4 regions of the Rhizobium sp. WSM1274 genome follow, and region 3 is predicted to be linked to each of the others. Evidence: predicted binding sites of a transcription regulator. Region 3 holds the regulator's gene; each other region holds the start of a gene.
The links. Region 3 encodes LexA, which represses DNA repair genes until DNA is damaged. Its sites were predicted from a motif close to TGTTCNNNNTGTGTTCNG; they were not measured.

Region 1 (8,062 bases), 1.8 Mb from region 3:
GGATGGCGGCAAGGCCGATGCCCGGCGCGTCGTACATCGTTTCCAGCATATCGTCGGCAAGACGCTGGAGGTCGGCATCCACCCGCTCGATCGGCTTGGACAGCTGGCGGAGAACGGGATCGGGAAGAATGATGAGTGGCTTGATGGTCATGGCGTTCCCATAACCCATCTTTTCCGACTATGGAATTATCCGGCAGGCGGGGAATACGCTTTTTTGCATCCCCGCCTGGAATTTTGCCATATTGGCCTCAAGCAGCCCGTCGAGCAGCACCGGCGGAACGTCCCTCCGGCCGGGCGCGGAAGCGCCGCAGCAGCTCAATCAGGCTCTCCACCTCATCCTTGAGCCGGCGGGTTTCCGCCGAGGAGTGCTCGACCATGTCCGAATTCTGCTGGGTGATCACACCCATGTTGCGGACGGCGAGGCTGACCTCGTTGACGCCGGTCGCCTGATCGCGGGCAGCCGCGGCGATATCGGCGACGAAACGGTTGATGATATCGATGCGGCTGATCATATCGCTCAGCGCCTCACCGGTGCTGGAGACGATGCCGACGCCCTCGTTGACTTGGGTCGAGCTCTGCGAGATCAGGTTCTTGATCTCCTTGGCCGCTTCCGCGGTCCGCTGGGCGAGCTGGCGGACCTCCTGGGCGACGACCGCAAAGCCCTTGCCGGCATCACCGGCGCGGGCCGCCTCAACACCGGCGTTCAGCGCCAGCAGGTTGGTCTGGAAGGCGATCTCATCGATAACGCCGATGATCTTGGAGATCCCGGTCGAGGATTTCTCGATGCCGGCCATCGCCGAAACGGCGCTGGTGACGAGTTCGCCGGAGTTCTTCGCCTTCTCTTGCGTCTCGCGCACCGCGGCCGAAGCCTTCTCGGCATTGGCGGCCGTCTGGCCGACGCTGACAGACAGCTGCTGCAGGGCGGCCGAGCTCTCCTCGACGCCTGCCGCCTGCTGGGCGGTTCGTAGCGCCAGATCGTTGGTCGCATTGGATATAACGTCGGCGCCGCTCATGATATGGCCCGAGGTCTCGCGTACGGAGGCGAAGGACTGGCTTAGCGCCCTGACGGCGCGGTTGTAATCCTCGGCCATCTGCCTGAAATTGCCCGGCAGGTCGGACGGCAGGGTGGCTTCAAGATCGCCTTTCGACAGCGCTTCCAGACCGCGGCGCAGTTGCTCCAGGGCGATCGCCTGGTCGGATTCGGCCTGGGCGCGCTCTTCTTCCAAGGCGCGACGCTTGGCTTCGAGCGTTTCCAGATAGACCGAGATGGAATAATCCATGTCGAGCATGCCTGATTTGATGACGGCTGACAGCTTCTCGGCCAATGCCTTGCCCTCTCGGCGCGCAAAGATCGACGGCCACTGCTTCTCCATGATGCCTTTGACGAGCTCGGACATGACGATGGCGTAACCGCCGATATACCAGCGCGGCTCCAGCCCGATGCGGGCGTGGGTGCTGCCGACTGCGGTCACGCCGTTGACATAGCTCTCATCGAACGCGCCGCCGGCAAGATTGGCCCAATGATCCTGCTGGCGCTTCTTGGCATGGCCGACGTGATTCTTATCGGCGAAGAAGCCGGCGACAGCAGGGGTCTTGGCGATCTTGGCGTAGAATTTGTCGAGGGCGCCGCCGATCAGCTCTGATATCACAGGGCGCAGATCCCGCATCGACTTGCGCGCCGCCTCATCCAGTTCGATGAAATCGAGGCGCTGCCTGAGGGCATTGTCGGTCTGCTGGGCGGTCATGGAGATCTCTGTACTTGGCGCGCGGCGCGGGACGGAATTTCTGCGCCGCAGGTTTTGGCCAATATGGTTGAGCAATCGTTAAATCGGACGGCGATTTCTTCTCGCCGAGCGAGAAGAGCGATAGCGTGCGAGGATATTGCACGCCGTCCATTCCGTTCACGTTTTGATCTATATATCGCCGTTTCTTCTGTTATGCTTGCCGCATGACCATCCATTCCGAATCGCTCGCCCTTTCCCTTGCCTCGATCAGTCCGGCCATGCTGGCGCTTGCCGGCGGCGTTCTCGCCGCCCTCGCCCTGCTAGTGATCGTGCTTCTGCTGCGCGGCGCCAGCCTTCGCCGCGAGCAGGCGGAGGAAGCGAGCTTTCGTGCCGAGGAAAACGAAGCGCGGATGGCCGAGCTTTTGAAGATCCAGGCCGAGATGCAGGGCCGCATCGCGGCGATGACCGAGGTCTTCGGCGCGCGGCAGAGCGAACTCAACCAGACGATCAGCCAGCGCCTCGACGGCATGTCGCAGCGCATGAGCTCGACGATCACCGAGCAGACGAAATCGACGCATGAGAACCTGCAAAGGCTGCAGGAGCGGCTGGCGGTCATCGATGCCGCGCAGAACAATATCCAGACGCTCGCCAAGGATGTCGTCGGACTGCAGGCCATTCTGTCCAACAAGCAGACGCGCGGCGCCTTCGGCCAGTCCAGGATGGAAACGATTGTTGCCGACGGTCTGCCGATGGGCGCCTACGCCTTCCAGCAGACGCTGTCCAACGGTTCACGGCCGGACTGCACGATCCGCATGCCGAACGGCGCGCCGCCGCTGGTGATCGACGCGAAATTTCCGCTCGAAGCCTGGAACGCGATCCGCGACGCCGGCAGCCCCGAGGCAGGCAAGATCGCCGGCCAGCAGTTCCGCCGCGATATGGAAATCCATATCCGAGACATTTCCGAGAAATATCTGATCCAGGGGGAAACGCAGGATACGGCCTTTCTCTTCGTGCCATCCGAATCGATCTTCGCCGAGATCCACGAGCACTTCGAGCCGGTGGTGCAGAAGGCGCACCGCGCGCGTATCGTCATCGTCTCGCCGTCGCTGCTGATGTTGTCGATCCAGGTCATCCAGGCCGTGCTCAAGGATCAGCGCATGCGGGCGCAGGCGCATCTGATCCAGGGCGAGGTGGCAATCCTGATGGACGATCTCAGCCGCCTCGACGAGCGGGTGCGCAAGCTGCAAGGCCATTTCGCCATGGCGCAGAAGGATATCGACATGGTGGTCACGTCGGCCGACAAGCTGACCAAACGCGGCGCCAAGATCGAAGCGCTGGAATTTGAGGCGGGCGGCGGCGATGCACCCCCCGCCCGCGACGGCGAGGCCGCGGTCAAATCGGTAGAAAGCCGCACCGGTCTTCTGAAGCTCCGGGTGGTTGACGAGGAGTGATCGCTTCGGGCAGTGTCTCGCCCGCATGAAACAGTAGGAGCATGATGTCGGCCGAAAACCGATCACACTTTTCGGCATCATGCTCTAGAAGACGGGACACATTCATGATCACAGTTTTCGGGTCCATCAACATGGATCTCATCGCCACGACCGAGCGCCTGCCGAAGCCCGGTGAGACGGTGGCCGGCAACGGCTTTGCGACGGCCGCCGGCGGCAAGGGCGCCAACCAGGCGCTGGCAGCGCGGCGCGCCGGCCGCTACGTGCATATGGCCGGCGCCGTCGGCAAGGATGCTTTCGCTGCGGAGGCGCTGGCCCTGCTCGATGATGCAGGCACCGACCTTTCCCTCATCAACCATGTCGACGGTCCGACAGGCACGGCGCTGATCCTTGTCGGCGGCGACGGCGAGAACATGATTGCCGTCGTTCCCGGCGCCAATGGCCAGGTCACGCCTGCCGATGCCGAGACGGCGATCGGCCGCATGAACGAAGGCGATATCCTGATGCTGCAGCTCGAAGTGCCAGCTGCTGCCGTCGAACGTGCGCTGTCGGCCGCCCGCGCCAAGGGCGTCACCAGCATCCTCAACCTCGCGCCGCTGATCCCCGATGCGCCGCGTCTCGGCCGACTTGCCGATATCGTCATTGCCAACGAAACCGAGTTCGAGCGGCTTGCCGGACAGGAGGGCATGGACGCCCAAGCACGCGAGGCAGCCCTTGCGCGCCTGCATGCGGAGACGGGCCAGACGCTGATCGTGACGCTCGGTGCCGACGGGGTCGTCGCCATCCGCGACGGGGCGATTTCACGAGCGCAGGGTCTCAAGATCGAACCTGTCGATACGGTCGGCGCCGGAGACACATTCTGCGGCTATTTCGCTGCCAGCCTCGACGAAGGCCTCGATTTTGTCTCGGCGCTGCGTCGTGCGGCGGTTGCCGGTTCGCTCGCATGCCTCAAGGCCGGGGCGCAACCTTCGATCCCCTTGAGCGAGGAAGTCGCAGACAGGATATAGGGGCGTCTCTTTGCGAAACCGCCGGCGAAACGCCCTGTAATTCAGGGCGTTCCGGCAGTTTTCCTTGTCTCGACCGATCGAGTTTCATTCAAATTTAAGAGATTTCCGGCGATGTTCCTCGTGGCCGCCGGTTCCCTGCGCTTTTGGAATCCAGCTGTCGACTGCATAATTCCTTAAATCGGAATCGATTTAAGGATGAAATTATGCAGCCATTCAAAGTGCTACAGCGTCCTTTGCGCGTCTCGAAAAGACGCACGGCGCTGTAGGCGGCTGCCCCATGATGGGGCGAGCCTTCGCTCCTGCGCCGGAGAATGCCCGTTCGGCGCATCCTTGCCCGAGGACCCCATGTTCATTTTTCGCATGAAATCGCTTGCCGCGAAACTCATCGTCATCACCGGCATCGCCATCGCGCTTGTTCTCATCGTTTCGAATTTTTTCCTCATCGGCCAGACCCGGGATCGCGTCCAGACGCTGACGATGGATCAGGCCAACCTCGAAGCGAAATCGATCGCCAATGAAATCGCCGCCAATGTCGGCGAACTCGCCAGCGCCGCTCGCACCATGTCGGGCGTCATCGGCCGCGGCCATGAAGGCAAGTCGCTCGACCGCAAGGGCATGATCAACGTACTGAAGGCCAATCTCGAGCAGAATGCCTTCGCCTTCGGTAGCTGGTTCTGCGAAAAGCTCGGCGCGCTTGACGGCAAGAGCACCGAGATCGCCAACAACAATGACGAAGGCACCAACAAGAACGGCGCCTTCACGCCCTACTGGTCGAAGACCAAGGACGGCGGCATCCAATATTCGACCTTCGACAATGATTATACCGCCGCATGGTGGAAGCTTGCCGCCGACAGCGGCAAGGGCGCGATCACCACGCCCTATATGGCCGAGGGAACGGACGTGCCGACGCTGCTGACCTCGATTGCCTATCCGGTCATGTCTGGCGGCAAGATGATCGGCGTCGGCGGTGTCGATATTTCGCTGAAGTCGCTGACCGACAAGCTGCAGGCGCTGCATCCGTTCGGCTCGGGCCGCGTCACGCTGCTGTCGCAGGCCGGCAACTGGATCGTCGCGCCGATCCCCGACCTTATGACCAAGGAATATGACGGCGAGGGCGCCGACATCGTCAAGACGGCGCTGTCAAGCAAGCAGCCCGGTCTGGTCAGGGACCTCACCTATGACGGCCTCGATCCCTTTGATCGCGTCGTCTATCCGTTCGCGGTTCCCGGCGTCAACGCCACCTGGGTCGTGCTCGTCGACGTGCCGCACACGGCGATCAACGCGCCGGTGCGAGACCAGACCTACGTGATGATCATCAACGGGCTGATCGTGCTTGGCGCCGTCATGCTGGCACTCTATTTCGCGGTCCGCTCTTTCGTGCAGCGGCCGCTCGGCGGGCTCGTTGCCAGCGTCAAGGCACTGAGCGACGGCCAATATGGCGAACCGATCGCCGCCCAGGACCGCAGCGACGAAGTCGGCTCGGTCGCCAAGGCGCTCGAAGGCTTCCGCTTCACGCTCGCCGACAGCCGCCGCCTCGAAGAGGAGGCCGCCGACCAGCGGCAGGCCGCCGAGACCGAGCGCAGCCGCTCGGAATCGGAACGCCAGCAATCGGTGTCGCTGCAGCGCCATATCGTCTCGATCGTTGGCGCCGGCCTTTCCGCGCTGTCGCAGGGCAATCTCAGTCATCGCATCACCGACGAATTTCCCGGCGAATACGGCAAGCTGAAACAGGATTTCAACGCCGCCCTTGCGAGCCTCGAAGAGACGATCAACACGATGAACCTCAGCGTCGCCAACATCGGCTCCGGCACCGGCGAAATCAGTAACAGCGCTTCCGACCTCGCCAAGCGCACCGAGCAGCAGGCCGCAAGCCTGGAAGAGACGGCGGCGGCGCTCAACGAGCTCACCGCGCAGGTCGATTCCAGCGCAGAAAATGCGCGCACGGCAGCCGACAACGTCAACCTCGCCTGCCAGGATGCGGAAAAGTCCGGCGAAGTGGTACAGAAGGCGATTGCCTCGATGCAAGGGATCGAACAATCTTCGACGGAGGTTTCGCGGATCATCGGCGTCATCGACGAGATCGCCTTCCAGACCAACCTGCTCGCCCTGAATGCGGGTGTCGAGGCGGCGCGTGCCGGGGAAGCCGGCAAGGGTTTTGCCGTCGTCGCCCAGGAGGTGCGTGAACTTGCGCAGCGTTCGGCCAATGCCGCCAAGGAAATCAAGACGCTGATCAACACCTCGGCCGTCCAGGTCAAGGAAGGCGTCGATCTCGTCGGGCGCGCCGGCGGCACGCTGCACAAGATCGCCGAACAGGTGATGGGCATCAATGACCTCATCCGGCAGATCTCGGCATCGGCCAGCGAACAGGCTGTCGGCTTGAAGGAAATCAACCAGGCCATGAACCAGATGGACCAGGTAACGCAGCAGAACGCGGCGATGGTGGAGGAAGCGACTGCTGCGAGCGTCGCACTCAACGACGAGGCACAGACGCTGAAGCAGCTCGCCACCCGCTTCAATGTCTCAGGTTCGAGGAACGCCGCAGCGCTTGCCTCGGTCGCACAAAAGATGCGGGCGCCGGCAGCCGCGGCCCCTTCGCCTCGCTCCCCGGCGGTCCGTCGCTCCGTTGTTCCGTCGCGCGGGTCCGCGGCCGTGGCGCAAGACAGCTGGGAAGAGTTCTGATCGTTCAACCCCTCATCATGTAAAAAGGCGCCTGAGAGATCAGGCGCCTTTTGCATTCGAGAATAGATGCGTTATCGCGCGGCGTGCGTCAGGCAGCGTTCGACGCCTGCTCTTCGTTGAGGAAGGCATAGATCGCCTGGGAGGAATCGGTGGCGCGCAGCTTGGCGACCAGATCGTGATCGCGCAGCACGCGGGCGATCCGCGACAGAGCCTTGAGATGATCGGCGCCCGCGCCCTCCGGCGCAAGCAGCAGGAACACGAGATCGACCGGCTGGTCATCCAGCGCCTCGAAATCGACCGGCTGCTCCAGCCGGGCGAAGATACCGACGATCGAATGGATGTTTCCCAGCTTGCCGTGGGGAATGGCGATGCCGTTGCCGACGCCGGTCGAGCCCAGGCGTTCGCGCTGCAGGATAACGTCGAAGATCTCCCGTTCGGAAAGCCCGGTGATCCTGGCGGCTCTTGCGGCCAGTTCCTGAAGCAACTGTTTCTTGGAATTTACTCTGAGGGCGGGAATGATCGCATCCTGATGGAGCAAATCTGCCAATGCCATTTCTTTTTCCTTCTGTCGCCGGGATCAAATGCAAGGAGCGGCGGCAACACCGCCGCTCACCACGCTGATCTCAGCCTTTGATACTGGCTGAATCGATCCAGCCAATATTTCCGTCGTGCCGACGGTAAACGATGTTCAGATGTTCCTTGCCGGGGCTGCGGAACAGGAGAAGCGGCTCGTCGGTCATGTCGAGCGCCATCACGGCGGTGGCGACCGACATGGTCTTCAGCTGCTTGGTGCTTTCAGCGACGATCGCCGGAGCGAAATCGTCGGCGATTTCATCATCGTGATCAGGAACGGAATCCATAACCGTGTAGGAGACCTCTGCAAAACCATTCAGATGGTTTCCGGCGTGATGGTCCTTGAGCTTGCGCTTGTAACGCCGCAGCCGTTTTTCGATCCGCTGGGAGGCGGCGTCGAAAGCCAACTGCGGGTCGGTCGCCTCGCCGGCCGCATGCAGTACCACCCCGCTGTCGAGATGCAGCTTGCAGTCCGCCGAGTAACGGGAACTCGCCTTTTCCACGGTCACCTGGCCGGAATATCCCCCGTCGAAGTATTTCGTGATGGCCATACCAATTTGGTCCTCGATCTTTTGACGGAAGGATTCACCAATTTCCATATGTTTCCCGGATACACGCACACTCATGGAGT
Region 2 (8,062 bases), 960 kb from region 3:
CCGCCGTAGCTCTGTTCCATTTGAGCGACCTCGACATGGGTTTCCGGCAGTTCGTCGAGGAAGCGTGAGGGCAGGGTCGATTGCCAGAGGCCATGGATGCGGCGGTTGGAGACGAACCAGATGTGGCAGCGATGCTTGGCGCGGGTGATGCCGACATAGGCGAGGCGGCGTTCCTCCTCCAAGCCGGCGCGGCCGCTCTCGTCCAGCGAGCGCTGGTGCGGGAAGAGGCCTTCCTCCCAGCCGGGCAGGAAGACGGTGTCGAATTCCAAACCCTTGGCTGAGTGCAGCGTCATGATCGAGACGGCATCAAGGTTCTCGTTGGTCTCGGCATCCATCACCAGCGAGACGTGTTCGAGGAAGCCGCGCATCGATTCGAAGCTTTCCATCGAGCGGATCAGTTCCTTGAGGTTCTCAAGGCGGCCCGGCGCTTCGGCGCTCTTGTCGTTCTTCCACATGTCGGTATAGCCGGACTCTTCGAGGATCTGCTCGGCCAGCTCGGTATGCGGTGTCTTTTCAAGCAGTTCCTGCCATCGGCGGAAAGATTGAATCACGTCGAAGAGCGCCTTTCGCGCCTTCGGCTTCAGCTCGTCGGTCTCGATGATGTCGGCGGCCGCCGCAAGCATCGGGATATCGCGGGCACGCGCATAGTCGTGCAGCGCGCGCACCGTCGTATCGCCGAGGCCCCGCTTCGGGGTGTTGACGATGCGTTCGAAGGCGAGGTCGTCGGAGGCTTGCGCAACGAGGCGGAAATAGGCCAAGGCGTCGCGGATCTCGAGGCGCTCGTAGAAGCGCGGGCCACCGATGACGCGGTAGTTGAGGCCGAGGGTGACGAAGCGGTCTTCGAATTCGCGCATCTGGAACGAGGCGCGCACGAGGATCGCCATGTCGTTCAAGAGATGCTTGCCGCGCTGGAGCTGCTCGATCTCCTCGCCGATGGCGCGGGCTTCCTCCTCCGAATCCCAGGAAGCGTGGACCTGCACCTTGACGTCGTCCGGATCGGAGCGGTCGGTGAACAGCGTCTTGCCGAGACGACCCTCATTATGGGCGATCAGATGGGCGGCGGCGCCAAGGATATGTTCGGTCGAGCGATAGTTGCGCTCGAGCTTGATGACCTTGGCGCCGGGGAAATCCTTTTCAAAGCGCAGGATATTGTCGACCTCCGCGCCGCGCCAGCCGTAGATCGACTGGTCGTCGTCGCCGACGCAGCAGACGTTCTGCGGCTCGCCTTTGGATCGCTGGGCGAGAAGCCTGAGCCACATGTATTGGGCGGTGTTGGTGTCCTGGTACTCGTCGACGAGGATATAGCGGAAGCGGCCGTGATATTCCTTCAAGAGGTCCGGGTTCTTGCGGAAGATCGCGATCGGATGCATCAGCAGGTCGCCGAAATCGCAGGCGTTCAGCGTCGTCAGGCGCGCCTGATAGGCGAAATAGAGATCGCGGCCGCGGCCATTGGCAAAGGCGCGAGCGTCGCCCTCGGGGATATCGGCCGGGCCGAGCCCCTTGTTCTTCCACGTGTCGATCATGCCGGCGAACTGCTTGGCCGGCCAGCGCTTATCGTCGAGACCCTCGGCCTGGATCAACTGCTTGATCAGGCGAACGACGTCGTCGGTATCGAGAATGGTAAAATCGGAGCGCAGGCCGACGAGCTCGCCGTGGCGTCGCAGAAGTTTGACGCCGATCGAATGGAAGGTGCCGAGCCAGGGCATGCCTTCGACGGCGCCGCCGACGAGCAGCGCGATGCGCTCCTTCATCTCGCGGGCGGCCTTGTTGGTGAAGGTGACGGCGAGGATCTGCGAGGGAAAGGCGCGGCCGGTATTGAGGATATGGGCAATGCGGGTGGTGAGCACCCGCGTCTTGCCAGTGCCGGCGCCGGCGAGCACGAGGACGGGGCCTTCCAGCGTTTCGACGGCTTCGGTCTGCTCGGGGTTCAGCCCGGTGAGGTAATCCGGCCGCTTGCCGCCGTCGCGGGCCGCCATGGCGCGTGCGGCGATGCCGCCACCGGTGGCGGGCGCCCTTTCGGCGGGTGCGGCAGGCGGCTGCGGCTTGCGCGCCATCTCGCCCGGCTCTTCGTCGAAGAAGGGCATATCGTCGAAACTATTGCTCATGGCGCGTAATGTAGTGATTCGGGAAGGAAAGACCAGAAAAGATGTTCTGCTTTCATTCCCGAGCCGGCGCTATCCAGGCGGCATGTTACAGGCGGCAAGGCCGCCGCCGAGCCCGGCTGCGGTCAAGATGCGGGCGGGCAGGGCTAAAATTCCGATCGCGGCGTGTCGGAACCGGCGCCAGTAAGGCGTCCTTGAGGCATCGGACAGCAGTCCGGATCAACACCCGTCAACAAGGAGGCCGTCATGCCGAAGGTCGTTTCAAATCTCTGGTTCGCCGAGGAAGCGCGCGAAGCCGTCGAATTCTACGTGTCTGTTATCCCGGACTCCAGGATCGGCCGCACCACCATACTTCAGGCGGAAACGCCGAGCGGGCCTCCCGGCAGCGTCGAGCTGATCGAGTTCACGCTCGCCGACCAGTTCTTCCTGGCCATGAAGGCCGGCCCGCTCGATAGCTTCAACCATTCCTTCTCGATTGCGATCCTCGTCGAAGGTCAGGCCGAGATCGATCGAATATGGGAGGCATTCCTCGCCAATGGCGGTACGCCGGAGGCCTGCGGTTGGCTGAAGGACCGCTGGGGCCTTTCCTGGCAAATCGTGCCGCGCGTGCTATCGGAGATGATCGCCGACAGCGACCCTGAGCGGGCGAGGCGCGTGACCGAAGTGATGCTCGGCATGGTCAAGATCGACGTCGCTGTGCTCGAGAATGCGTTCAACGGCTGAGAGGCCTGTGGAGACATGATCGCAAATCAGGCGCATGATAGTCATGCGCCTGATTCCCTAAGAATATCCCCAAATTTCGATGACATACGATCCGTCGCGCATCGATATTCACCGATCGAAGCAGGTTCGCCGCCTGCCAATCGCTGACTTTCGTGATCTCGAATCACGGGCGACATTGCACACCTTTTTCATCTTTCTGTCACGTCGTGAAATGTGCTGATACCGCCATGGGGGCTTTCTCAACTATACTGATCGACAGTTTCGTACAGTAATTAAAGAACCGGTGGATGCACAATTTTGTGCATTGCTAGAAATGGCCGGTGAGCGTGGAATAGCCGAAGAAACTATTGATTCTCAGGAACGTCATGGCCATCTCGATGGTTATAGGGACACCTGAAGCCTGTGGCATTAACCTTGAATGGAGGGCCCATGCTGAGCGAATCCGTATTTGATGCGTTCACCCGCAGTTATGATGCGCGTCGCGAAACCGATATGTCGATCGCGGAATATCTCGACCTTTGCAAAAAGGAACCGCTTGCCTATGCCAATGCGACCGAGCGCCTGCTCGCCGCGATAGGCGAGCCGCAGATGGTCGATACCGCCAAGGACGCGCGCCTCGGCCGGATCTTCATGAACCGGACCATGCGGATCTATCCGGCCTTTGCTGGTTTCCACGGCATGGAAGAGACAATCGAACGCATCGTTTCCTTTTTCCGGCACGCGGCGCAGGGGCTCGAGGAGCGCAAGCAGATCCTTTATCTGCTCGGCCCGGTCGGCGGCGGCAAGTCATCGCTGGCGGAGCGGCTGAAGCTGCTGATGGAGGTTCATCCGATCTACGTTCTGAAGGCGGGTGACGAGATCAGCCCCGTTTTCGAAAGTCCTCTCAACCTGTTCGACCCGGACACGATGGGATCGCTCCTCCAGGAGCAATACGGCATTCCCCTGCGGCGCCTGAGCGGACTGATGAGTCCGTGGTGCCTGAAACGGCTCGACGATTTCGGAGGCGATATTTCCCGCTTCCGCGTCGTCAGAGTACAGCCTTCGCGGTTGCGCCAGATCGCCATCGCCAAGACCGAGCCTGGAGACGAGAACAATCAAGATATCTCGTCGCTGGTCGGCAAGGTCGATATCCGCAAGCTGGAGACCTATTCCCAGAACGATCCCGATGCCTACAGCTATTCGGGCGGGCTCAACCGCGCCAATCAGGGCGTGCTCGAATTCGTCGAGATGTTCAAGGCGCCGATCAAGATGCTGCATCCGCTGCTGACGGCGACGCAGGAGGGAAACTATATCGGCTCCGAGAATATCGGCGCCATACCCTTCTCCGGCATCGTCCTTGCGCATTCGAACGAAGCGGAATGGCAAACCTTCAAGGCCAACAAGAACAACGAGGCCTTCATCGACCGTATTTGCGTGATCAAGGTGCCCTATTGCCTGCGCGTCACGGAAGAGCAGAAGATTTACGAGAAGCTGATCGAGGGATCGGAACTCGCCGATGCGCCGTGCGCCCCCGCGACGCTCGAAATGCTGGCCCGCTTCTCCGTGCTTTCGCGTCTGCGCAAGCATGAGAATTCGACATACTTCTCGAAGATGCGCACCTATGACGGCGAGAGCCTGAAGGAGACGGATCCGCGCGCCCGCAGTGTCCAGGAATATCGGGATGCCGCTGGCATCGACGAAGGCATGGACGGGATATCGACCCGCTTCGCCTTCAAGGTGCTCGCCTCCACCTTCAATCACGACACCACGGATATCGGCGCCGATCCGGTTCATCTGATGTATGTGCTGGAGCAGTCGATCCGACGCGAGCAGTTTTCCGACGATGTCGAGAAGCGCTATCTGGAATTCATCAAGGCCGATCTTGCGCCGCGTTACGCAGAGTTTATTGGCAATGAGATTCAGAAGGCCTATCTTGAGTCCTATGCGGATTACGGACAGAACCTGTTCGACCGCTACGTTGATTATGCCGATGCCTGGATCGAAGATGTGGATTTCAAGGATCCCGATACCGGCCAGCTTCTCGACCGCGAGCTCCTCAACCAGGAACTGACGAAAATCGAAAAGCCGGCGGGAATTGCCAATCCGAAGGATTTCCGCAACGAAATCGTCAAGTTCTGCTTGAGATCACGGGCAGCCAACGGCGGAAAGAATCCGTCATGGACGAGCTACGAGAAGATCCGGGAAGTCATCGAGAAACGAATGTTCTCGCAGGTCGAGGATCTTTTGCCCGTCATATCCTTCGGTTCGAAGAAGGATTCGGAAACAGAAAAGAAACACAGCGAGTTTGTCTCGCGCATGGCTGCGCGGGGCTACACGGAGAGGCAGGTTCGGCGCCTCGTCGAATGGTACATGCGCGTCAAACAGGCAAGTTAATGTGGAGCCAATATGCACATTGTCGACCGTCGGCTAAATCCGCGCGGTAAAAGTCTGGAAAATCGGCAACGGTTTCTTCGGCGCATGAAGGGCGCCGTGCAGCAGGCGGTAAAGCGTTCTCTGCAAAACCGGAACATTCGCGATGTGCTCGACGGCGGGGAAATCAGCCTGCCGATCGATGGAATGGCCGAGCCGAACTTGAGAAGGGGCGATGGCGGCATTCGCGACCACATCCTGCCTGGAAACAGGGCCTTTGTCGAAGGCGACATTCTTCCGCGCCCGCCGGGGAGCAGGGGCGGAAAACCCAAGGATGCGGGCGAAGGTGACGGCGAGGACGGCTTCCGCTTTGTGCTGACGCGCGAGGAATTCCTCGATGTGTTCCTGGACGATCTGGAACTGCCCGATCTTGCCAAGCGGCGTCTGGCCGAAACCGAGGAGGAAACTCCCTTCCGTGCCGGCTATTCCGTGTCGGGATCGCCGTCCAACATTGCCGTCGGTCGCACGACCAGGCTCGCGATGATGCGCCGTGTCGCGCTTCACCGTCCGCGCCGCGAAGAAATCGAAGCCCTGCAGCGGCAGATCGAGGAATGCGAGGACGACGAGAGCCGGCTGGCGCTTGAGGCAAAACTCAAATCTCTGACGGAAAAAAGCCGGCGCATTCCCTATATCGATCCGCTCGACGTGCGGTATCGCCGCTTCGAAAACGAGCCGAAGCCTGTGGCAAAGGCCGTGATGTTCTGCTTGATGGACGTCTCCGGCTCCATGTCGGAACACATGAAGGACCTGGCGAAGCGGTTCTACCTGCTGCTCTACCTTTTCCTGTCGAAACGCTACAAGAAAGTCGAGATCGTCTTCATCCGCCATACCGACAAGGCCGAGGAAGTCGACGAGGAAACCTTCTTCTATGGTCCGGCAACCGGCGGCACGCTGGTCTCCAGTGCGCTAGCGGCAATGCGGGCGATCATCGCGGCGCGTTTCGATCCGGCGGAATGGAATATCTATGGCGCCCAGGCATCGGACGGCGACAACGCCCATTCCGACGGGAACCTGAGCGGACAGCTGCTGCGCGAGATTTTGCCGCTGTGCCAGTATTTCGCCTATATCGAGGTCGGCGAAGAAGGCGGTGACTCCTCGATATCACGCTCACCGCTTTGGATGCTCTATGACGGGATCCGTTCCGAGCTGCAGCCGCTTTCGATGCGCAAGGTCTGCCGGCGAAACGAAATTTTCCCTGTTTTCCATGATCTCTTCCAGAAACGTGACGCACAGTCGAAGGTGACGCCATGACCATGACGATGAGGCCACGAGAACGGCTGTTGTTCGAGGGGGCCGACTGGGACTTTTCAACACTTCAACGCATTCACGACGCCTGCGAGGAGATCGCGCTCGGCGAACTTGGCCTCGACGTCTATCCGAACCAGATTGAAGTCATTACCTCGGAGCAGATGCTCGATGCCTATTCGTCGACCGGCATGCCGCTCTTCTACCGCCATTGGTCCTTCGGCAAACACTTCGCGCATCACGAAACCTTCTACCGCCGCGGGATGCGCGACCTCGCCTATGAGATCGTCATCAACAGCTCTCCCTGCATCTCCTACCTGATGGAGGAAAACACGGCGACGATGCAGACGCTCGTCACCGCGCATGCGGCCTTCGGCCACAACCATTTCTTCAAGAACAATTATCTCTTCAAGCTATGGACCGATGCCGAGGGTATCCTCGATTACCTCGATTTCGCCAAGGGTTATATCACCCGCTGCGAGGAGCGTTACGGCGAGATGGCCGTCGAGCGCACGCTGGATGCAGCCCATGCGCTGATGTCGCACGGGGTGCATCGATACGCGGGCAAGACCACGATCGATCTTCGCCAGGAGGAGAAGCGACAGCAGGAGCGCCGCGCCCACGAGGAGCAGATGTTCAACGATCTGTGGCGCACTGTCCCTGTCGGCAAGGCTCGGAAGGCGGGCGACAGCGGCCTGGAAAAGCGCCGCGCCGCCCTCGGTCTTCCGCAGGACAACATCCTTTATTTTCTCGAAAAATCAGCGCCGCGGTTGCAGCCGTGGCAGCGTGAAATCCTTCGCATCGTCCGCCACGTCGCACAATATTTTCACCCCCAGCGGCAGACCAAGGTAATGAACGAGGGAACCGCCACCTTCGTCCACTACCAGATCATGAACCGGCTTCACGGGCGGGGGCAGATTAGCGACGGAAACTTCCTCGAATTCCTGAAGTCGCATGCCAACGTCGTGTTCCAGCCGAGCTATGACGACCGTCGGTTCTCGGGCTTCAATCCCTATGCGCTTGGCTTTGCGATGATGCAGGATATCGAGCGGATCGTCACGACGCCGACGGAAGAGGACCGCGCATGGTTCCCCGATATCGCCGGAAGAGGCGATGCGATGGCGGTCCTGCGCGACATCTGGGCCAATTACCGGGACGAAAGCTTTATCAGCCAGTTCCTCAGCCCGAACCTGATCCGGCAGCTGCGGCTGTTCCATCTCTACGACGATCCCGAACAGACCGAGGGGGTGCTGGTTTCGGCGATCCATAATGAGCGCGGATACCTGCGCATCCGCCGCCAGCTCTCCCGCGAATACGATATCGGCTGGACCGATCCGGCCATCGATATCGTCGATGTCGACCTCGCCGGCGACCGCCGCCTGTTGCTGCAGCACATCGTCATGAATGGCTGCTATCTTCAGGAAGCCGACATGAAACTGGTCTTGCAGCATCTTGCCGATCTCTGGGGCTACGAGGTCCTGCTTCAGGAAATCGATGATTCCAACAGCGTCGCGAGAGAACACACGGCGAGCCCGCGCAAGATCATTCAGTAACCTGGCGTTTTTCTTGAATTGCCGGACTTA
Region 3 (8,062 bases):
TATTGATCGGCATCGAAACACCCTCCCCTTATTTGTAGCAAACAGCCTTCACCGCATCGACCACTTCGCCGACGTTCGGAAGGGCGAGTTTTTCGAGATTGGCGGCGTAAGGCATCGGAACGTCCTTGCCTGCGATCGTCAGGATCGGCGCATCGAGATAGTCGAAGGCCTGCTGCATGACGCGGGTGGCGATTTCGGTGCCGACGGAGGACTGGGGATAACCCTCCTCGACGGTGACCAGACGGCCGGTCTTCTTCACCGATTCGATGACAGTCGGCAGGTCCATCGGGCGGATGGTGCGAAGGTCGATCAGCTCGACGTCGATGCCGATCTTCTCGAGTTCGGCGACAGCCTTGGTGGCATAGCTCATGCCGATGCCGAAGGAGACGACCGTGACGTCCTTGCCCGGACGATGGACGCGGGCCTTGCCGATCGGCAGCACGAAATTGTCGAGCTTCGGCACGTCGAAGTGCTGACCGTAGAGAATTTCGTTTTCGAGGAAGATGACCGGGTTCGGATCGCGGATCGCAGCCTTCAGCAGGCCCTTGGCGTCGGATGCCGTATAGGGCATGACGACCTTCAGGCCGGGGATGGCGCTATACCAGGCAGCATAATCCTGGCTGTGCTGGGCGCCGACGCGAGCGGCTGCACCATTCGGACCGCGGAAGACGATCGGAGCGCCCATCTGGCCGCCGGACATATAAAGCGTCTTGGCGGCGGAGTTGATGATCTGGTCGATCGCCTGCATGGCGAAGTTGAAGGTCATGAACTCGACGATCGGCCGAAGGCCGGCCATGGCTGCACCGACGCCGACGCCGGCAAAGCCATGCTCGGTGATCGGCGTATCGACGACGCGGCGGGGTCCAAATTCCTGCAGCAGCCCCTGCGTGACCTTGTAAGCGCCCTGGTATTCGGCGACTTCCTCGCCCATGACGAAGACGTTTTCGTCGGCGCGCATTTCCTCGGCCATGGCGTCGCGTAGCGCTTCGCGCACGGTCGTCGACACCATTTCGGTGCCGGCCGGGATTTCCGGATCGTTCTGCACCTGGGCTTTCGGCTCGGCCGGAACGGGTGCGGATGCCGGAGTTGCGGCAGCCGGCTTTTCCTCTTGCGCGGCCTGCGGTGCAGCAGCAGGAGCCGGCGCTGCTGCCGGAGCGGACGCAGACATGTCGGATGCGGATTCACCGTCCTGCAGGAGAACGGCGATCTTGGCGTTCACCTTGACGCCTTCGGTTCCGGCAGGAACCAGAAGCTTGCCGATGACGCCTTCGTCGACGGCTTCGACTTCCATCGTCGCCTTGTCGGTTTCGATTTCGGCGATCACGTCGCCTGAGGTGACCTTGTCACCTTCCTGCTTCAGCCATTTGGACAGTGTGCCTTCTTCCATGGTCGGAGAGAGGGCGGGCATGAGGATATCGATAGGCATGGGTTCCCTCCCCGATTAGAGCAGAATGTCGGTATAGAGCTCGGATACATCCGGCTCCGGATCGGCCTGGGCGAAGTCGGCGCTGTCGGCGACGATGTCGCGGACATCCTTGTCGATCGCCTTCAGATCGTCTTCGGAAGCCCAGCCCTTGTCGACGAGGCGTGCCTTCACCTGTTCGATCGGGTCATGCTCGGAGCGCATCTTCTGCACCTCGTCCTTGGAGCGATACTTCGCCGGGTCGGACATGGAGTGACCGCGATAACGATAGGTCAGCATTTCGAGAATGATCGGGCCCTTGCCGGAACGGCAATGTTCGAGCGCTTCGTCGGCGGCCGCCTTGACGGCGCGGACGTCCATGCCGTCGACCTGAATGCCGGGGATGCCGAAGCCGGATCCGCGAAGCGAATAGTTCGACTGCGCGGTGGCGCGGGCGGTCGAGGTGCCCATGGCGTAACGGTTGTTCTCGACGATATAGACGATCGGCAGCTTCCAGAGAGCCGCCATGTTGAAGCTCTCGTAGACCTGGCCCTGGTTGGCAGCGCCGTCGCCGAAATAGGCAATGGAAACATTGTCGTTGCCGCGGTAGCGGTTTGCGAAGGCAAGACCCGTTCCGAGCGAGACCTGGGCGCCGACGATGCCGTGACCGCCGTAGAAATGCTTCTCTTTCGAGAACATGTGCATCGAGCCGCCCTTGCCGTGGGAATAGCCGCTGCGACGCCCGGTCAGTTCCGCCATGACGCCGCGCGCTTCCATGCCGGTTGCCAGCATATGGCCGTGGTCGCGATAGGCGGTGATGACCTGGTCGCCTTCCTTCTGCGCCATCTGCATGCCGACGACGACAGCTTCCTGACCGATGTAGAGGTGACAAAAGCCGCCGATGAAGCCCATGCCGTAAAGCTGACCGGCCTTCTCCTCGAAGCGGCGGATCAGCAGCATCTCGCGATAGGCCTTCAGCTCTTCATTGCGATCGAAGTCGGCTACCGGGCCGCCATTCGATGCTTTGGCTGCCGGTTTTGCTGCAGTTTTGCGGCTGGAAACGGTCGCGGTCTTTCGCGGCGCCATTCAACCCTCCCTATGGGTTTGTCGTTTCTTGGTGGCGCGTACCATAGGGAAGAAACATGACCACAGCAATGCCATAATTGCATGGCTCGTATTCAGTGCTAAGCTACTGGAAATAAGTATGAAAATTCCAATGAACCTGTTTTCGGTTAATTGGAATAATGGTTGAAGACGACGATCTCGTCCGCACGCGACATGTTGAGCTGATAACGCGCTTTTTCGTCCAGCATATCCTTGTCGAGCGAACCGTCACTCAGCAGCGCGACCTGATTTTCCAGATGTTCGCGCTTCGCCTTCAAGACTGCAAGCTCTTTTTCACGCGCAACACGCTGATGCTCGAACGTCTCCGTCGCGCGCAGGCCGTAATCGCCATGGATGCAATGATAACCGAAATAGGAAAGGAAGGCGACCGTCATGGCCGGAATGACGAAGCGACCGATCTTTCTCTTCTTATGATGCTTTGTCCACATACACGCATGCTCTTGAACGCATTACCAATTCGTTCAATCTAGCGCGCAGAGATTAACCGTTCGTTGACTCAAAAAATCGGGCAATAAAAAACCCGCGCCGGTGAACTGACCCCCGAAAGTTGGACATCCAACCTTCGGGGGTCAGTTCACGGGAAGGCGCGGGTCAAGCCATTGGAAATCAGATCCGATCAGCCGCGAATGATCGAGCGGCCGGCATACTGGGCCTGCGGGCCGAGGCCCTCTTCGATGCGGATCAGCTGGTTGTACTTGGCAAGACGGTCGGAGCGCGACAGCGAGCCGGTCTTGATCTGACCGCAGTTGGTGGCGACCGCGAGATCGGCGATGGTCGAATCTTCGGTTTCGCCGGAGCGGTGCGACATGACGGCGGTATAGGCCGCCTTGTGCGCCGTGTTGACGGCATCGAGCGTCTCCGTCAGCGTGCCGATCTGGTTGACCTTGACGAGGATCGAGTTGGCAACACCCATGCGGATGCCGTCGCGAAGACGGGCGGAGTTGGTGACGAAGAGATCGTCGCCGACGAGCTGGGTCTTTTTGCCAGCCAGGTCGGTCAGCGTCTTCCAGCCGTCCCAATCGTCTTCGGCCATGCCGTCCTCGATCGAGATGATCGGATACTTGCCGGCGAGCTCGGCCAGATATTCGGCCATGGCGCCCGATTCCAGCGTGCGGCCTTCACCTTCGAGAACGTATTTGCCATCCTTGAAGAATTCGGTCGAGGCGCAGTCTAGGCCGAGGCACATGTCGTCGCCCGGCTTGTAGCCGGCTTTCTCGATCGACTTCATGATGAAGTCGAGGGCTTCCGGCGCGCTCTTCAGACCCGGTGCGAAACCGCCTTCGTCGCCGACATTGGTGTTGTGGCCCTGGCTAGCAAGTTCCTTGCGCAGCGTATGGAAGACTTCCGAACCCATGCGCACGGCTTCGGCGATCGAATCGGCGCCGACCGGCAGGATCATGAACTCCTGGAAATCGATCGGGTTGTCCGCGTGGGCGCCGCCGTTGATGATGTTCATCATCGGCACCGGCAGCAGGCTGGCGGAAGCACCGCCGACGTAGCGGTAGAGCGGCAGGCCGGACGCCTGGGCGGCAGCCTTGGCGACGGCGAGCGACACGCCGAGGATGGCGTTGGCGCCGAGGCGCGACTTGTTCGGCGTGCCGTCCAGCTCGATCATGATGTTGTCGATCTGGATCTGGTTTTCGGCGTCGATGCCGCCGATCGCGTCGAAGATCTCGGTGTTGGCGGCTTCGACCGCCTTTTCGACGCCCTTGCCCAAGTAGCGCTTGCCGCCGTCGCGCAGTTCGACCGCCTCATGCGCGCCCGTCGAGGCACCCGAGGGAACGGCCGCGCGGCCCATGCTGCCATCTTCGAGATAGACATCGACTTCGACGGTGGGGTTGCCACGGCTATCGAGAATCTCGCGGGCGATGATATCGGTGATTGCAGTCATGGGTTCTTCCTGCTCGGTGGGTGATAAGTCGGTTCGAAACCTGTCTTAGTCGAAGGCGTGCAAATTACAATGCTGCAATTTCCAGCCCTTCGGACCGTGTTCGGATCTCGCCTATAGCACGATCATGTCAGGCTGTTGAACGTCAAGCCTTGGCGACCGCATCGAAGGCGAGTAGCTTTTCAAGCAGCCGCGGCATGTCCTTGAGATAGACCATGTTGGGGCCGTCGGAAGGTGCATTGTCGGGGTCCTGGTGGGTTTCGACGAACACGCCGGCGATACCGGTAGCCACCGCTGCGCGCGCCAGCGTTTCCACGAATTCCCGCTGACCGCCGGAGGATTCGCCCTGCCCGCCCGGCTGCGCCACGGAATGGGTCGCATCGAAGATAACGGGGGCGCCCATCGCCGCCATGATCGGCAGCGAACGCATGTCGGAAACCAGCGTGTTGTAACCGAAAGAGGCGCCGCGCTCGCACAGCAGCACGTTCGGATTGCCACTGGCATTGAGCTTCTTCAGAACGTTCTTCATATCCCAGGGAGCGAGGAACTGGCCCTTCTTGACGTTGACGACGCGGCCGGTCTTGGCCGCGGCAATAAGAAGGTCGGTCTGGCGGCAAAGGAAGGCCGGGATCTGCAGGACGTCGACGATCTTTGCCACCTCGGCGCATTGTTCGGCGGTATGAACGTCGGTCAGGACGGGAAAGCCGAATTCCTTCTTGAGGTCGGCAAAGACCTCCATGCCCTTTTCGATCCCGATACCGCGTTCGGCCGAGAGCGAGGTCCGGTTCGCCTTGTCGAAGGAACTCTTGTAGACGAGGCCGATGCCGAGCCTTCCGCAAAGCTCCTTCAGCGTGCCGGCGACCATGAAGGCGTGGTCGCGGCTCTCCATCTGGCAGGGACCGGCAATTAGCGACAGGCGGCCGGTATTGGAAAAGGTGACCTGGCCTTGGCCTTCGCCGACCCTGACGTCGGAATTCGTATCAGTGCTCATCGTGTTTCCTCGAAGGCGAAGAGCGTGCCCTGCCCGGGCGCGGGCTTCACCAGAATGCGATTGTTCTTGCGCGTGTATGTCACCCCGTTAGCAGCCAAATGCGCTTCTGTCACGGCAAGATCGGCAACAGCAAAGAGGATTGCCCGGCCGCGCAGGCCGCGATCTGCGGATGAGCCGGCGATGTCGAAATAGGCCTCCAGCCCTTCCGGCGTCATCAGACCGATTTTCGCATTTGACGCCGCGACATTGACGCCGAAACCGGTTTTCTCGACTGCCGATTGCGCCGCTGCAAGGCCGACGAAGGCAGCGAATGCGGCCGGTTCCGGCGCGCAAAGCGCGATCTCCGTTATGCCGGTCACGCCATTGGCATGCGTCTCCAGCGCGGCGCGGTCGGCCGGCAGCGGATTGATACGCTCGACGGTGAAGAGCAAGAGATCAGGCGCGCGCAGGTCGCCGGCAAAAGCCAGCTTGAAGCCGGCAATCGTCTCGGAGCCGTCCGGCATCGTCATCGGCCGGTTGAACTGCAGCATCTCCCCGGCGCTCGACCCGTTGCCGACGAAATCCTGATGATCGATGCCGGCATCCTTGCTGCCGAAGGCCACCGCCGAAAGCCCCTCCGCGCCGCAACGGAAGCGGAAAGCCCGGTTGCGAGCGGTGAAGACATTGCCTCGTCGCGCCGATGCCTCGCTCTCCTCGACGCTCGCGATCCCGAGCGGCTCCAGATAGGTCTTGTCGGCAAAGAAGACGCAGGCATTCTTCGTTCCGAAGGGATGGCGCGCATCGGCGGCAACGGTGAAGCCGAGCTTGCCGAGCCTTTCGCGCGCCAGATCGATGTCGACGACCGGCAGCACGACATGATCCAGCGGGTACGGTTTGGTGGAATGCGTGTTCATCATATCCCTCCTCAAATCGGCAAGAGATGTGCGACAGCGCCACCCTCAATGCAAGACATGTGTCCAATCCGGCGAATGAAAATAAGAATCTCGACGAGTTGGTTCCAAGTTTTACGGAAATTTAGCTACTTGCGGAACACATATGGAACATATAGTGTCTGTTCTGGATTTGTTTCAATCACGAGGTCACAACGTCGATGCTCACGCGCAAACAACAGGAGCTTCTCCTTTTCATTCATGAGCGCATGAAGGAATCCGGCGTTCCGCCATCTTTCGACGAAATGAAGGATGCCCTGGACCTCGCTTCGAAGTCCGGGATTCATCGCTTGATTACAGCGCTCGAGGAACGTGGCTTCATTCGCCGCCTACCGAACCGGGCCCGCGCGATCGAGGTCATCAAGCTTCCGGAGGCCTACAGCCCCAGCATCCAGCCGCGGCGTGGCTTTTCGCCGAGCGTCATCGAGGGCAGCCTCGGCAAGCCACAGCCGGTCGCCGCTCCTGCCCCTGCAAAACCCGTCGCCGACAACGGCAACTCGGTCTCCGTGCCGGTCATGGGCCGCATCGCCGCCGGTGTTCCGATCTCGGCGATCCAGAACAACACCCACGACATCGTCGTTCCGGCCGACATGCTCGGTTCCGGTGAACATTATGCGCTGGAGGTCAAGGGCGATTCGATGATCGACGCCGGCATCTTTGACGGCGACACCGTGATCATCCGCAACGGCAGCACCGCAAGTCCTGGCGACATCGTCGTTGCTCTCGTCGACGACGAGGAAGCGACACTCAAACGCTTCCGCCGCAAGGGCGCCTCGATTGCGCTCGAAGCCGCCAACCCGGCTTACGAGACCCGGATTTTCGGGCCGGACCGTGTCAAGGTTCAGGGCAAGCTCGTCGGTCTTATTCGCCGCTATCACTGACCTTGGCTAGACCGGGCTCGGTAAAACTATTGCTGCGCCAGTCATAGGCGCGATGGCGCATCCATGGCCGCGACAATGCATCGAATGCGGTTGCCACCTCCAGGCCGGCGTTCGTGAAGCGCAACTCGACGGAACCGGTCCTGCGCAGCGTTTCACCGGTGAAGAGCGTCGCACCTGAGCGGCAGCTGTTGAAGCGCAGGCGGACCGACGTCACGACGATATCGGCGGCGTCGCATGCGGGGCCGAGATAGGCGGCATTGTCGATGACGGCCACGACCTGGCCATTGCCAAGCCTTGATGTGCACCAGGCCTTTTTGACGCAGGAAAAGCGGTTTGCTTCACCGGCCGCTGCGGCTGCACGCATCGCGGTCCTCGCTTCGGTCTGCTGATCGCGGGAAAGCCTGACGCGGCGGTCTTCTCCCTCCGGCGGGATAGCAGGACCATCCAGCATCTTCGGCGGATCATGCGTCGGCAGGACCAGCGCTCTCTGCCATTGGTCGAAGATGAAATCCGGCGGTCGTTCACGGTTGGACGCCATTGCTGCCGCCTCGACGACCGCGACGAGATTGCCATCCTCCGAAATCACCAGATCCGGCGGCCGGGGAACCGGTAGAAGGAACAGGATGAGCGTCGAGACTGCGATGATCGATGTGCCGGAATGGCGCAGTCGCGTCCGGAGCAGCGTCAGCAGAAGAAAGCCTGCCACGGCGACCGCGAAATACCAGCCGGGCAAACGGCCAACGTCGATATTGCCGCCCCAGCCGGATACCGTCTTTGCGACCGCGATCACCAGATCGAGGCCGAATCCGACGACCTTCCAGGCCCAAACATCCAGACCGAAAGGCA
Region 4 (8,062 bases), 1.6 Mb from region 3:
AAGGCCCGCAGTGCCTGCCGGGCGGCGCTCGACGGGCGCAAGAGCGTGGAAGAAGCAAGAGCCGAGTTCCTGGCGGCCGCCGAAGAAGCGAAGCTGAAGCTGCATTAGCAGTTCGGCAAGGAATTTTGGCGATCTTCGCCTTCTGGCGCGCAAGCGTGCCGGAACGGGACAATGCTTTAATTTTGGTTTAACCCTGCAACAAGTGCGTGCCGGGTTTTGGTGCAAAGGGCGTTGCGCCCTGTACAGGTTAGAAGATGCCCAGCCATCATGATGATGGTTAGAGGCTCGTCACCTCTGCGGAAACGCAGGCGAGCCTCGTCTGAGTAAAGCGGACGCCTCAGCAGTTCGCGCCGCCCTCACTCTCCACTTCGATATAACCGACACCGATGATCGTGCCATCCGATGCGCGGATGAAGGACGGCAAATACTGAGGCTCTGCCGGCGTGCAGGCGATGGCCCCGGTATATTCGTTGAGGGCGATCTGGTCCTTCGGCAAAGCGGAATAATTTGTGCCGTTTTCCAGCGAGGCGTAGGCGGAGCCGGCAAAGACACTGCCTGAAATCAAGGTGGTTGCCCAAAGGCGAAGAAGCAACGACATGAGGGTCTCCAGCGTTTAGATCCGGCATTTCAACACGCGGGAGAGCACTTGGTTCCCCTTATGCATCGCATGGACAGATGAGCAGAGGGCCGGGGCACCATCTTACGATTTCAGCGTCGCAGCAGGCGGCTGCGCACATAGCCTCGGCCGACGACGCTCTCGGCAATCTCGATCGCCCGCTCGACATCACCCCGCCGGCGTATGAAACCTTCCAGGATTACATATGAGCCCGATATGTCGACGATGATTTCCGCCACTTCGATATCGTCGACGGCATGAAGGGCGCTCTCCACCGAGGCGCGTGTCGCCGCGTCGCTGTGACCCTGACGGCCGGATTCCTCATGGTTCGTGAATGCTGCAAAGCCGAGCACAGTGGCCTCTCCTGATGTCAGTTGATATCCGTTAACGCCTCGGCAAAGCATTTCGTTGCGGTGCGCTGGGTTGTTTCCCGTGGACCCTGGCATGGACGATCCTTGGCGAAAGGCGCCGCGGCTTCCATATCTGGCTGCAGTCGAATGAGGGATGATGACAATGAAAGCGCTTCTGCCCGCCTTGTTTGCCGGGGCATTGCTTGCCGGCTGCTCCTCGGCCGATAGGCCGGCGCTGGAACCCATTCCGGGCAGCATCACCTATGGCGGCAAACCGCGAACGAAGCTCACCAAATCGCCGGTCGGCAGCGTCGTCTACAACCAGTTTTACAACGGAACGGGCCAGCGCGTTGAGGAAACCTATATCCTTCAGCCCGACCGCAGCCTGAAGCTGGTACGGCGCGAGATCGGCCCGGACTTTCCCGACTGAGGTGTTGCTCGCGCGCCAGATCGCTTGACAGGGACGGCAATCGCGAACATTCAAGGAACATCTAATCTTTCCCCAGTGATTCTGCGGGAGCCCGACCGGACGGCTGGATGTATCTCGAAAAGCTCAATTCGCAGCAGCGCATGGCCGTCGAGCACGGCACGCTCATCGACGGCAGCCATATTGCCGGGCCGCTGCTGGTCATTGCCGGCGCCGGCTCTGGCAAGACGAATACCTTGGCGCATCGGGTCGCCCACCTGATCGTCAAGGGCGCCGATCCCCGCCGCATCCTGCTGATGACCTTCTCGCGCCGAGCAGCCGCCGAGATGGCGCGGCGCGTCGAGCGCATCTGCCGCGATGTGCTTGGTGCAAACGCCGGCGTCATGGCGGACGCGCTTTCCTGGTCCGGCACCTTCCACGGCATCGGCGCGCGGCTGTTGCGCGATTATGCCGAGCAGATTGGCCTCGATCCGGATTTCACCATACACGACCGCGAAGACAGCGCCGATCTGATGAACCTGATCCGGCACGACCTCGGCTTCTCCAAGACGGAAAGCCGCTTTCCCACCAAGGGCACCTGCCTTGCCATCTATTCCAGGGCGGTGAATTCGGAAACCGCGCTCGACCTCGTGCTGCGCGACGTCTTTCCCTGGTGCGCGGCGTGGGAGAAACAGCTGCGCGAACTTTTCGCTTGTTATGTCGAGGCCAAGCAGAGCCAGAACGTGCTCGATTACGACGATCTGCTGCTCTACTGGGCGCAGATGGTCGGCGAGGCTGTCATTGCCGAGGATATCGGCAGCCGCTTCGACCATGTGCTGGTCGACGAGTATCAAGATACCAACCGGCTGCAGGCCTCGATCCTGCTGGCGCTGAAGCCCGAAGGCCAGGGGCTGACCGTGGTCGGCGACGATGCGCAGTCGATCTATTCATTCCGCGCGGCGACGGTGCGCAATATCCTCGATTTTCCCGCCGCCTTCAGCCCGGCGGCCAATATCGTCACGCTCGACCGCAATTACCGTTCGACGCAGCCAATCCTCGCCGCCGCCAACGCCGTCATCGATCTCGCCTCGGAGCGCTTTACCAAGAACCTCTGGACCGAGCGGCAATCCTCCGAGCGGCCGCGCCTGGTCACGGTGCGCGACGAGGCCGAGCAGGCGCGCTACATCACCGACATGGTGCTCGACAACCGAGAGGAAGGCCTCACGCTCAAGCAGCAAGCCGTGCTCTTCCGCGCCTCGCATCACAGCGGGCCGTTGGAGGTCGAGCTGACCCGGCGCAACATTCCGTTCGTCAAGTTCGGCGGGCTGAAGTTTCTCGACAGCGCGCATGTGAAGGACATGTTGGCCGCCCTTCGCTTCGCACAGAACCCGCGCGATCGGGTGGCGGGCTTCCGGCTGGTGCAGATCCTGCCGGGCGTCGGGCCGTCGACGGCGCAGAAGACGCTCGACCTGATGGCCGAGGATGCCAGTCCGATTTCTGCTCTTGCTGCCATGCCGGCGCCGCCCCGCTCGGGCGAGGACTGGACAATGTTCGTTTCGATGCTGCAGGAGCTGAAGACCGGCAAGGCCGGCTGGCCGGCGGAAATCGGCCTGGCGCGGCAATGGTACGCGCCGCATCTGGAACGGCTGCACGAGGACGCAGCGACGCGGCAGGCCGATCTGCTGCAGCTCGAACAGATCGCCGGCGGTTATGCCTCGCGCGAGCGTTTCCTGACCGAACTCACCCTCGATCCGCCGGATGCGACCAGCGACCAGGCAGGCGTGCCGCTTCTCGACGAGGACTACCTCATCCTTTCCACCATCCATTCCGCCAAGGGCCAGGAATGGACGAAGGTGTTCATGCTGAACGTCGTCGACGGATGCATACCGAGCGATCTCGCCGTCGGCACCACCGCCGAAATCGAGGAGGAACGCCGGCTGCTCTATGTGGCGATGACACGCGCCAGGGATGGTCTCGACCTCGTCGTGCCGCGGCGCTTCTTCACCTATGGGCAGAACTCGCAGGGCGACCGGCACGTCTATGCCTCCCGCAGCCGCTTCATTCCCGCGACCCTGCTGCAGTTCTTCGAGGCCTGCAGCTGGCCGCAGGGAAAATCGGAGGCCGCGCAAGCGCAGGCGCGGCAGGTGCGCATCGATGTCGGCGCCCGCATGCGCGGAATGTGGCGATAGGTCAGATAGAGTTCAGAGTGAAAGCGGCGGTTCGGCCGGTTTCAGGAAATGCTCGACCCTTGCGGCCCCCACAGCCTCGACAGTTGCCGGCGACCATTGCGGATTGCGGTCCTTGTCGATGATGGCGGCGCGGATGCCCTCGAAGAAATCGGGATTATCCAGCATCTGCAGACAGGCACCGAGTTCACGGCCGAGGCATTCGGCAAGCGAGGCGCTGCGGCGGCCGGCCCTCAGCAGCCGCAAAGCGAGCTTCAAGCTGGTCGGCGAACGCGTCAGCAGCACCCGGCGCGTCTCGGCGGCGAATTCGCCCTCCTCCGCGGCAAGCGCTGCCAGGATCTCCTCGACGCTGTCGAACCGAAATCCGCGATCGATCATCGCCGCGTTTTGCTTGAGCCGGCTTTCTCCCTGAGGCTCCGAAAACGCCTGCAGCGCGGCATCGACATCGCCGGATGAGCTGGCGCGCGGCAGGCCGGAGAGAGCGTCGACCACCTCGCCGAGCCGCGACGAGGCGATCTGAAGGTCAGCAAGGCGGGCGTGGATCGCATCGGCCGCACCAATATCGAGCCCTGTCAGGCCGAGCCATGTTCCGGCCTCGCCCGGCGCACGGGGCAGCAGCCAAGTGGCACCGACATCCGGGACATAGCCGATGCCGGTTTCGGGCATGGCCAGCCGCGTGCGCTCGGTGACGATGCGGTGGCGGCCGTGCGAGGACAGGCCGACGCCGCCGCCCATGGTGATGCCGTCCATCAGCGCGACATAGGGTTTGGGATAGGCGGCGATCAGATGGTTGAGGCGGAACTCCTCGCGCCAGAAGGTACCTGCAAGGCCATCGCCGGCGCGGGCGCTCTCATGCAGGGCGCGGATATCGCCGCCGGCACAGAAGCCGCGTTCGCCCTCTCCCGTCATCACGACGCATGCCACCTCGGGGTCACCGGCAAAATCATGAAGGGAAGCAGTGATCGCACCGATCATCGGCAGGGTCAGGCTGTTCAGCGCCCGCGGCCGGTTGAGGCGGATGACGCCCGCAGTCCCCCGCTGTTCAATGATGACTTCGCCTTGCATGGTTCACCTCATTGTTACGACCATGAATAGACGACGACGTAGCTTCGCTCCAGTCGATTCAAGTCCGGCCGGGAGATTGGTTCAGGCAGACAGCGAATTGCGGGCGGAGGCTTCGGCCTCGCACCGGACGGCGTAATCAATGGCAAGTTCCAGCGTCAGCGGCCGCGAGAAATGATAGCCCTGCGCCAGGCGAACGCCCATCGCCTTCAATCCCTCGGCGATCTCTTCGCTTTCGACGCCTTCGGCGACGGAGGCAATGCCAAGATTCTGGCAGAGATTGGCGACCGAGCGGGTGATGTTCATGCAACGGGCGTCGCGATCGAAATTCATCACGAAAGACTTGTCGATCTTCAGCTTGTCGAAGGCGAGACGATGAATATGGCTGAGGCTCGAATAGCCGGTGCCGAAATCGTCAAGCGCGATCGAGATGCCGGCAGCGCGCAGCATCGATATCACCTGGTCGGCGGCGTCGAAATCGGAGAGCAGCGCCGTCTCGGTAATCTCGAATTCGATGCGCCTGGGATCGATGCCGGAGCGGGTGATCATCGCAAGCAGCGCCATCGACGTTTCGTGGTCGCAGATATCGCGCGCCGAGAGATTGAAGGACAGCCTGAGATGCCGTGGAATGATCGCCAGCGCTTCGAGCGCCTTGGCGAAGAGGATGCGTGTCATGCGGCCGATGACCGCCGTGCGCTCGGCAGCGGGGATGAAGGCGTCCGGGCTGATACGGCCGAAGCGGGCGCTGTCCCAGCGGGCAAGAGCCTCGTAAGCGACGACGCGGCCGCTCTTCAATTCGACGATCGGCTGATAGTCGAGTTTCAATTCCTTGGCGAAATCGTTCGCCTGCAGTTCGAGTTCGATCAGGTGGCGCTGCGTCAGGATCTTCTCGTGCTCGGCCGAGAAGAATTCGACGCCGCTGCTGCGCTTGCTCTTGACCTGATAGAGGGCGAAATCCGCTTTCTCGTAGAGATCCTCGGCGGTATATGTGCCGATATCGGGATAGACGATGCCGCAGGAGCCGAAGACGCGGACCGAGCCATCGGGGATTTCGAAAGGGTCGCGGACGGCAGCACAGAGCGCCTGACCGAGATCGGCGATCGCCTGGCGTGTCATCGAGCAGGGGAAGATGATCCCGAACTCATCGCCGCCGAGACGGGAGACGATGCCCTCTTCGCCGACCAGCGCGACGAAGCGGCGGGCCGTCTCCTTGAGCACGAGGTCGCCAGCGGCATGGCCGAAGACGTCGTTGACGGGCTTGAAGCCATCGAGATCGAGAATGCCGAGGACTGGCGGCGAGGATGGATCTTTCTGCAGCCGTTTTTCCAGCGACAGAAAGAAGCTGCGGCGGTTGGCAAGGCCGGTCAGCTGGTCATGCAGGGCGTTGCGGCTATTGACGAGGTTCAGTTCCTCGGCCTCTGCCTGCTTCTGCTTCAGTTCCTCGGTCAATTGCACGAGACCGACGAAATTCTGGAAATAGCTGTTGATCACCCTGAGGAAGGGCAGGATCAGGAAGAGTCCGCTGACGGCGGTCGCCACGAAAACGGGATTGCCCGAGAACATGAAGGTCGCAATCATGGCCGAGAAGGTGATGACGGTGGTCAGCGCCGCCGCCATCGGCAGGTGCATCAGGCAAAAGATGCAGGAGATGCCCGTCACGACGAGGAAATAGGCGATCTGCCCCTGCTGGGAAGCATCGCCATATTGGTAAAGCGCGATCGCCCAGCCGCCGAAAGCAACGGCCAGGATGCCGGCCCCCGATATCGTCACCTTCATCAGCCTGTAGGCCCGCTCGGCTGTCACATCTTCCTTGCCCCGGATCTCCCACCAGCAGAGACGGAAGACGCAGACGACGCTCAAGACCACCGGAATGTAGAGCGAGAGCCAAAGGGGTGCGGATTTGAGGTGGGTGATCGCCACCGCAAGGGCGTTGATGATCAGCAGAACATAGAGAATGGGGATCTGCGACGACAAGGCCCGGAACTGCGCCGTCAGGAGCGTCGGATTGTCTTTTTGCAGCTGCAATGAGGCCAGAAAGTTCTTCATCTTCTCCTTTCCGTCGGCCAGAGCCAGCCAGAGAAAGCTTGATTTTTCCTTATTCACGTCACGGCATGTGGTCCCCGCAGGCGCGGGGATGGTAAACAGGCTTCTGCATCAGAACGAAGCGGCGGCCAGTGCCCGGTGGATACTGTGCAGGTCGTCGACGCTCTTGTTCGACAGGAACAGTTCCCAATCGAGCGAGCTCTGAACGATGGTTTCCAGCGAATCGTATCTGGGCTTCCAGTCGAGCACCTGCCGGGCGAGCGAAGCGTCTGCGACGACGCTTGCCGAATCGCCGGCGCGCCGCGGCGCCATGTGGATCTTGAAGGAATGCCCGTGCAGGCGGGTGACCATGTTCAGCACGTCGAGCACGGAATAGCCGCTGCCATAACCGCAATTGGCAACGAGCGAGCCCTTGTCCCTGCGCAGGTGCTGCAACGCTTTCAGATGCGCATCGGTGAGATCGCTGACATGGATGTAGTCGCGCACGCCGGTGCCGTCATGGGTGGGATAGTCGATGCCGTAGACATTGACGCTGTCACGCCTGCCGAGCGCTGCCTCGCAGGCGACCTTGATGAGGTGCGTGGCGCCTGAAGTCGACTGACCGGCGCGATGACGCGGGTCGGCGCCGGCGACGTTGAAGTAGCGCAGCGCGACATAGTTGAAATCATAGGCGGCGGCGGCATCGCGCAGCATGAACTCGGTCATCAGCTTCGACTGGCCGTAAGGATTTTCCGGATTGAGACGGGCCGTCTCCTTCACCGGCAGATCGGTCTTTTGCTGGCCGTAAACGGCCGCCGTCGAAGAGAAGACGAAGTTGCGGATACCGGCCTTGACCGAAGCGCTCAGCAGCGCCCGGGTCTTGCCGGAATTGTTGTCGTAGTAGGAGAGCGGATCGGCGACCGAGACCGGGACGACGGCGGAGCCGGCGAAATGGATGATCGCCTCGATGTCGTTTTCGATGAAGACTTTTTTCAATATGTCGGGATCGGCAATGTCGCCGAGATAGAAACGCGCCGCCGGCGCCACGGCCCAGCGAAAGCCCGTGGAGAGGCGGTCGAGCACGACCACGTCCTCGCCCGCATCGAGCAGCGCCCAAACCATGTGACTGCCGATATATCCGGCCCCGCCCGTCACCAAAACCGCCATGTCCCGCGTCCCTGCTTTCGTTTTTACAAGCAGGGGCATCAGGCGCCGGTTTTTCTTTCCAATTTTCTTATCGAACGGCCATTGGAAGGCCCTTGGACGGGTATGTTTGGAGTCGTGGTTAGAGGCCGATTTCGGGCTTTGCTAGAGTTTTATCGATCCGGCGATTCCGGCACAAAATCGCGGCATTCGCGGCTGATGGCTGCCCCTCACCCTAACCCTCTCCCCGTTCTGACGGGGAGAGGGGACGTGCCCT

Region 1: N2600_RS00285 (DNA recombination protein RmuC) is a predicted target of LexA. The motif match lies at 1,899-1,916, and genes of this name have one in related genera.
Region 2: N2600_RS14485 (ATP-dependent helicase) is a predicted target of LexA. The motif match lies at 2,148-2,165, and genes of this name have one in related genera.
Region 4: N2600_RS01250 (ATP-dependent helicase) is a predicted target of LexA. The motif match lies at 1,439-1,456, and genes of this name have one in related genera.

What each region holds. Positions count from the first base shown of each region.
Region 1 covers NZ_CP104138.1:51,852-59,913, reverse strand. The annotation lists gene def (peptide deformylase) at 1-151, opposite strand, end outside; gene N2600_RS00290 (globin-coupled sensor protein) at 249-1,745, opposite strand; gene N2600_RS00285 (DNA recombination protein RmuC) at 1,949-3,175, shown strand; gene N2600_RS00280 (ribokinase) at 3,280-4,179, shown strand; gene N2600_RS00275 (methyl-accepting chemotaxis protein) at 4,525-6,858, shown strand; gene ptsN (PTS IIA-like nitrogen regulatory protein PtsN) at 6,947-7,411, opposite strand; gene hpf (ribosome hibernation-promoting factor, HPF/YfiA family) at 7,482-8,057, opposite strand.
Region 2 covers NZ_CP104138.1:2,859,827-2,867,888, reverse strand. The annotation lists gene N2600_RS14485 (ATP-dependent helicase) at 1-2,105, opposite strand, end outside; gene N2600_RS14480 (VOC family protein) at 2,349-2,825, shown strand; gene N2600_RS14475 (PrkA family serine protein kinase) at 3,255-5,198, shown strand; gene N2600_RS14470 (YeaH/YhbH family protein) at 5,211-6,485, shown strand; gene N2600_RS14465 (SpoVR family protein) at 6,482-8,032, shown strand.
Region 3 covers NZ_CP104138.1:1,897,763-1,905,824, reverse strand. The annotation lists gene N2600_RS09690 (pyruvate dehydrogenase complex dihydrolipoamide acetyltransferase) at 1-13, opposite strand, end outside; gene N2600_RS09685 (pyruvate dehydrogenase complex E1 component subunit beta) at 29-1,426, opposite strand; gene pdhA (pyruvate dehydrogenase (acetyl-transferring) E1 component subunit alpha) at 1,442-2,488, opposite strand; gene N2600_RS09675 (FtsB family cell division protein) at 2,635-2,955, opposite strand; gene eno (phosphopyruvate hydratase) at 3,144-4,418, opposite strand; gene kdsA (3-deoxy-8-phosphooctulonate synthase) at 4,561-5,406, opposite strand; gene N2600_RS09660 (VOC family protein) at 5,403-6,299, opposite strand; gene lexA (transcriptional repressor LexA) at 6,497-7,216, shown strand; gene N2600_RS09650 (ComEC/Rec2 family competence protein) at 7,197-8,062, opposite strand, start outside.
Region 4 covers NZ_CP104138.1:251,751-259,812, reverse strand. The annotation lists gene N2600_RS01270 (DUF982 domain-containing protein) at 1-108, shown strand, start outside; gene N2600_RS01265 (hypothetical protein) at 338-598, opposite strand; gene N2600_RS01260 (BON domain-containing protein) at 709-969, opposite strand; gene N2600_RS01255 (hypothetical protein) at 1,130-1,396, shown strand; gene N2600_RS01250 (ATP-dependent helicase) at 1,504-3,561, shown strand; gene N2600_RS01245 (enoyl-CoA hydratase/isomerase family protein) at 3,574-4,623, opposite strand; gene N2600_RS01240 (putative bifunctional diguanylate cyclase/phosphodiesterase) at 4,705-6,666, opposite strand; gene galE (UDP-glucose 4-epimerase GalE) at 6,775-7,809, opposite strand.